Regions from separate parts of the Bacillus sp. UNCCL81 genome, predicted to be linked through region 1. Evidence: riboswitches for the same ligand, from Rfam matches in the RefSeq annotation. Region 1 holds a riboswitch; each other region holds the start of a gene.
The links. Region 1 has a riboswitch for lysine ahead of BM319_RS00300 (amino acid permease). Riboswitches for the same ligand answer to the same signal wherever they lie in the genome.
Positions count from the first base shown of each region.

Region 2: it holds a riboswitch for lysine, as region 1 does, so the genes downstream of both, BM319_RS11885 (aspartate kinase) here and BM319_RS00300 (amino acid permease) in region 1, are expected to answer to the same signal.
Region 3: it holds a riboswitch for lysine, as region 1 does, so the genes downstream of both, lysA (diaminopimelate decarboxylase) here and BM319_RS00300 (amino acid permease) in region 1, are expected to answer to the same signal.

Region 1 covers NZ_FOMF01000002.1:50,034-52,316, forward strand. The annotation lists gene pdxK (pyridoxine/pyridoxal/pyridoxamine kinase) at 1-629, opposite strand, end outside; lysine riboswitch at 831-1,009, shown strand; gene BM319_RS00300 (amino acid permease) at 1,210-2,283, shown strand, end outside.
Region 2 covers NZ_FOMF01000004.1:507,373-509,655, reverse strand. The annotation lists gene uvrC (excinuclease ABC subunit UvrC) at 1-844, shown strand, start outside; lysine riboswitch at 919-1,094, shown strand; gene BM319_RS11885 (aspartate kinase) at 1,200-2,283, shown strand, end outside.
Region 3 covers NZ_FOMF01000016.1:30,066-32,348, reverse strand. The annotation lists gene lysA (diaminopimelate decarboxylase) at 1-1,267, opposite strand, end outside; lysine riboswitch at 1,403-1,576, opposite strand; gene BM319_RS22370 (cation diffusion facilitator family transporter) at 1,884-2,283, shown strand, end outside.

The DNA of each region.
Region 1 (2,283 bases):
TATGTAGTTTCGATTCTGTCCGATTCTAGATGCTCGATTTTTTCACCATCAAATAATACATCTATTGCATTTTCATGCTGAATTTTGCTTCCACCTTTAACTAAAACATATTTAGCCCCTAATTCATGGATTTTGCGTGCTGCTTCTTCCATTTGTTCAACAGTGCAGATTGGTGGCATTTTAGCTAATTGAGCTGCCTCAAATAAATTTGGTGTTACAACTGTTGAAAGTGGTACTAAAATTTCTCTTAATGCATCATTTGTCTCTGGGTGAAGAGCCTCGTCATTTCCTTTACAAATCATAACTGGATCGACAACAACTCGATCAATATTATGTTTTTTTATTGTTTTTGCAGCTAACTCAATTATTTCAGTTGAACCAAGCATACCTGTTTTCATTGCTTGAATTCCAACGCCAACAACGATTGTTTCTAATTGTGCTGCAATCGTATCTATATCAATTGGAAATACTTGATGATGCCAATGATTATGAGGATCCATCGCTACTAAAGTAGTAATTGCACTCATGCCATAAACATTACGTTCCTGAAACGTCTTAATATCAGCTTGTAATCCAGCCCCACCACTACTATCAGATCCCGCAAGTGTCAATGCTTTATAAATTGTCATGTGAAAAATTCCTCCTTTGAAGTACATAGAATTATTATACAAAAACATAAGTGCTAGGTACAAGACATGAGTATCATGAAGCGAAAATCAAGAAATAGATTTCTTAGGTTGAGTCTATTTTTGTCGAAATATTTATTGACAAACTAGATTAATAGATTGTATATTGAGTTTATAAAAATAAATTTAATATAATCTTTATCTCGTATGGATAGAGGCGCAGTTTTGATTAGTCGTTACTTTGAGGTTTATGGTACCTGTGAAAAGTAATAAAAGGTGAAACTGCCGAAGTAATAAATTTACCATTTAAATTTATTATTGGGCCTATTGCTGAATAAGCATAGGACTGTCACAAGATTTTCTTGTGGAGGGCTATTGAAGAGATGTTGATGCTGTTTGACACATATATATGAGTCTTAAACACGTGAACATTGCTTCACGTGTTTTTTTGTATTTTACCAGATTTTCCATTCTTTACATATTGACGAAAATACTGAGTAAAATACACATCATACAACACTTTTATACCGTCCCATATTCTCGCGTAAAGATAAGATTGCAAGAATGAAGAGGAGGCAATAAGATGGGACTAACAAACCCTAAAAATGATAAAGTAGTATCGAATACTCACGATGGTTCTTTAAAAAGGGGCCTTAAAGCAAGACATTTAACGATGATTTCAATTGGTGGTTCAATTGGGACAGGTTTGTTTTTAGCTAGTGGAACTTCAATTAGTCAAGCTGGTCCTGGTGGAGCTGTTTTAGCTTACGGACTAATTGGTATTATGGTTTATTTCTTAATGACTAGTTTAGGTGAAATGGCGACTTATTTGCCAGTTTCTGGTTCATTTAGTACGTATGGATCTCGCTACGTTGATCCTGCATTTGGTTTTGCTATGGGTTGGAATTATTGGTATAACTGGGCAATCACTTTAGCTTTTGAATTATTAGCTTCAGCAATGCTGATGAAATATTGGTTCCCACATTCTCCAGCTGTTTTATGGAGCGGAATCTTTTTAGTGATTATTTTAGGTTTAAATTTACTTTCAGTTAAAGGCTATGGTGAATCAGAGTTTTGGTTTTCATTAATTAAAGTTGTAACTGTAGTTGTCTTTTTAGTTGTTGGCATTGCAATGATTTTTGGTATTATAAGTGGACATCATGCAGGCTTTAAAAACTTTACTGTTGGAGATGCTCCGTTTCATAATGGATTTTTAGGCGTTTTATCAATCTTTATTGTTGCAGGTTTCTCATTCCAAGGTACAGAGTTAATCGGTGTTGCAGCAGGTGAGACAGAACATCCGGAGAAAAATGTCCCAAAAGCTATCCGTCAAATTTTCTGGCGTATCCTTTTATTTTATGTTTTAGCTATTATCGTAATTGGTTTATTAATTCCTTATACAGATCCTGGTCTAATGAAAAATGACGTGGCTGTTAGTCCATTTACTTTAGTATTTGAAAAATTAGGTGTTGCATTTGCGGCTTCTGTAATGAATGCAGTTATTTTAACATCAGTCTTATCTGCAGGTAATAGTGGAACTTATGCATCTACTCGAATGTTATATACTCTAGCAATTGAAGGAAAAGCTCCTAAATTCTTAACAAAAGTAAATAAAAATGGTGTTCCTACAAATGCTTTATATGTAACACTTGCAGTT
Region 2 (2,283 bases), on a different contig from region 1:
AGTTGATACTGAAATTTTAAAAAGTTTACTTAAAATTCCTGTATTCCAACCTAAAAGAGGCCAAAAAAAGGAACTTGTTGTTTTAGCAAATAAAAATGCCAAAATTGGACTTGGTGAGAAGTTTAAATTAATTGAGCGAGATGAAGAAAGAACAGTTAAAGCAATAGAAAAACTAGGAGATATTTTAAATATTGAAACTCCGTATCGAATTGAAGCATTTGATAATTCAAATATTCAAGGAACAAATCCTGTTTCAGCTATGGTTGTCTTTATAGACGGAAAACCTTCAAAAAAAGATTACCGCAAATATAAAATCAAAACTGTTGTAGGACCTGATGATTACGATTCAATGCGTGAGGTAGTACGTAGAAGATACTCGAGAGCATTAAAAGAGAATTTACCTTTACCAAACTTAATAATTGTGGATGGTGGTAAAGGCCATCTAGCTGCAGTTGAAGATGTACTCCAAAATGAGTTAGGTCTATTCATCCCAACAGCTGGACTTGTTAAAGATGAAAAGCACCGTACTTCAGAGTTATTAATAGGACAACCACCTCAAATTGTCCAACTTGGAAGACAAAGCCAAGAGTTCTTTTTATTACAAAGAATTCAAGACGAGGTACACAGATTTGCGATTGAATTCTATCGTCAGCTTCATAGTAAATCAATGGTTCAATCTGCTTTAGATGGCATAGCAGGTGTTGGTGGAACAAGAAAGAAAGCCCTTCTTAAACATTTTGGTTCAGTAAAAAAAATAAAAGAGGCATCAATTGATGAGTTGATAGCAGCTAAAATGCCAAAAAATGTTGCAGAAGAAATTTATCAGCATTTCCATAAAGAGTGAGATCGTTACCAAAATTTTTATCTTGACACTATTTTCAAAATAATTTATATTTTAGTTAAAATTAAATGATTTTCTCTCGTAATAGAGGTGCAAAACTTAAAAGTATGCTGTCATAGACGTGTGGCGTTGTAATGGACAGTTGAAAGGAAGTTTTGCCGAAATAAAATGAATCCACAATTCATTTTGTTGGGACTGCATTTAAGAAATGTAGTACTGTCGCATAATAATTATGCGGGGAGCTATTGAAGAGATGTTGATGATTTGTCTATTTTATTTATTTGTAAATTAGGCGCGTGAACATTGCTTCACGCGCTTTTTTGTATTCTTTTTTAAGTAAAAAGTGAGGATGAGAAAAATGGGAATTATTGTTCAGAAATTCGGTGGTACTTCAGTAGGCTCAATTGAACGAATTCAGCATGTTGCTGAAACAGTAACCAAATCATATAAAGAAGGAAACCAAGTAGTTACAGTTGTATCTGCGATGGGACATCATACAGACGAACTAGTTAGTTTAGCAGCTCAAATTAGTCCACAAAACAGTAAACGTGAGTTAGATATGTTACTTACTACAGGGGAACAAGTTTCGATTTCTTTACTAGCAATGGCAATCCAGGCAAAAGGTTTTAAAGCTATTTCACTAACTGGTTGGCAAGCTGGAATTCAAACTGAATCTGTCCATGGAAATGCACGTATAGAAACCATTCATACTGATCGAATTCAACAATTACTAGATGAAGGGTATATCGTAATTGTTGCTGGTTTCCAAGGTTTAGGTGACAACAATGAAATTACGACATTAGGTCGTGGTGGCTCAGATACAACAGCTGTTGCATTGGCAGCGGCTTTAAATGCAGAACGTTGTGATATTTATACGGACGTATTAGGTGTTTATACTACGGATCCAAGAGTTGAACCAAATGCATCTAAATTAAGCCATGTCTCTTATGATGAAATGCTAGAGCTTGCAGCTCTAGGAGCAGCGGTTTTACACCCAAGAGCAGTAGAATTCGCAAAAAATTATAATTTAATTATTCAAGTTCGTTCAAGTCAACATGATGAAATCGGTACATTTATTGGGGAGGAAACACAAATGGAACAACAATCAGTCGTAAGAGGAATCGCATTCGAATCTAATGTAACAAGGATGACATTAAATGGTTTAAATAACCATGTAGATTTATTACCTAAAATCTTTACTTTATTAGCAAGTGAAGGTATTGATGTTGATATTATTATCCAAAGCGTAACATCAGATAACTTAGTAAATCTTTCATTCTCGATCAAATCTGAAAATATGATGGAAGCAATAACGGTTCTAGAATCAAAGAAAGAGTTTTTAGGTTACCGCTCATTTGATTTTGAAAGTGAACTTGCTAAAGTTTCAATTGTAGGTAGTGGAATGGTTTCAAATCCAGGTGTTGCTGCAAAAATGTTTAAAT
Region 3 (2,283 bases), on a different contig from region 1:
ATGTTTCACGACGGACTACTTCTCTTGAAACACCATCTTTAACAAATACTACTGCTGGGCGACGGATACGGTTATAATTATTAGCCATTGAATAGCCATAAGCACCAGTGCAAGATACAGCTAATAGATCTTTGTTTTGTACAACAGGTAAGTTACAATCCCAAATTAGCATATCGCCACTTTCACAGCATTTACCAGCAATCGATACAACTTCTTTATTCTCATCATTTGCTCGATTTGCAAGCATCGCTTCGTATTTTGATCCGTATAGTGCAGGACGAATATTATCAGTCATTCCCCCATCAACAGATACATATTTACGAATTGAAGGAAGAGTTTTTGTTGAACCAATCGTATAAAGTGTTGTTCCAGCTTCACCAACAATACTGCGGCCAGGCTCTAACCATAGTTCTGGTAGTTTGTAGTCTAGCTCTTCACATTGTTGTTTAATAATAGTAGTAATTTTTTCTATATGTTTAGCAATAGCTAAAGGCTCATCTTCTGAAGTATAACGAATACCAAAGCCTCCACCTACATTTAAAATATCAGCTGTAAAACCTAAATCATTTTTAAGTCCATTTAAAAAGCTCATTAATACATTGATTGCATGAACAAATCCATCTGGTTCGAAAATTTGAGAACCTATATGTGAATGTACTCCTAATAATTTTAGGTTAGTTGAATTTAACGAAACTTCAACTGCTTCATTAGCTTGACCTGACATAATATCGAAACCGAATTTAGAGTCTTCTTGGCCCGTCATTACATATTCATGTGTATGTGCTTCAACACCAGGCGTAACACGTAATAAGATTGATACTTCTTCATTACGTTGTTCAGCTAAGGCCTGTAATACTTCTAGCTCAAAGAAATTATCGACTACAAAACAACCGATTTTTGCATTTAAAGCTTCTTCTATTTCTTCAATTGTTTTGTTGTTTCCGTGAAAATGAATTTTCTCAGCTGGATAACCTGCTTGCAAAGCTGTATATAGCTCTCCACCGGAAACAACATCTAAACATAGACCTTCTCTTTCTATTAAGCGGGCTTGTTCAACACATAGAAACGCTTTACTCGCGTAAGCAACCTGATATTTCATTCCCGTTTCTCTTAAAGCTTCATGGAATTCCCTACATTTTGATTCAATTAATGCTTCGTCATAAATGTATAGAGGGGTACCGTAATTTTTTACTAAATCTACAGTATCACAACCTCCGATTTCTAAATGTCCTTCATTATTAATTCGACTATTACCATGTAAATACATTCGTATTCTCCCTTCAAATCAAATGTAAGATCATTCTAAGAAGCTTCCCTCAATGTATTAGTGTATTAAAAAAGACACATGAAGGATATGTTCATGTGCCTATCTCTTTTTAAAAAAGGACTTAGCCAATCACATCTCTTCAATAGCTCTTCACAAACACATGTGACAGTACTACATTTATTAAATGTAGTCCCAGAAATAAAATGTGTGGCAATTTATTTCTTCGGCATAGGATCCTTTCTCATTTCGTCATAAAACCCACAGTTCTCTAAAATGATACTCATATACAATGCAACCTCTACGAATAGACTGTTATTTTTTATATTAGTCTATGTATAACACAGTCTAAAAATAGATGTCAAACCATTTTTGAATAATATTGTCGATTTATATTCACTTCATACACACAGCTTTTCCTTTTCAAAATAATATCTATAATATAGAATATGTTTTATGCGAGAGAAAAGGTGATTCAAAAATGAAAAATCATTTCAATAAATTTAAATTAAATCTAAAAAAAACAAACCACTAACAAACTGTTAGTGGTTTTTCTTTTTTGTTGCCTTATTACAAAACTCTTAACTTAAGTAGAAAAAATTGGACAGGGGTGAATAGATTGCGTTCAAGCAAAATAGCAGTACTTTCAATATGTAGTAACACATTCATCGTTTTATTAAAATTAATTGTCGGGATTTTTACTGGTTCCGTAGCAATTATCTCTGAGGCAATTCATTCTTTATTGGATTTAGTCGCTTCAGTCATTGCATTTTTCTCTGTAAGGATTTCAAATAGACCACCTGATAAGGAACATCCTTATGGTCATGGTAAGTTTGAAAATATTTCAGGTACAGTCGAAACAATCTTAATATTTGTAGCTGGTATTTGGATTATCATTGAATCCGTTGAAAAGTTACTTCATCCTACTCCAATTAAAATGCCAATGATCGGTGTAGTCGTCATGTTAATTGGAGCGTTAATCAATTGGAGAGTAGGAAAAATCGTTCAAAAAGTAGGAA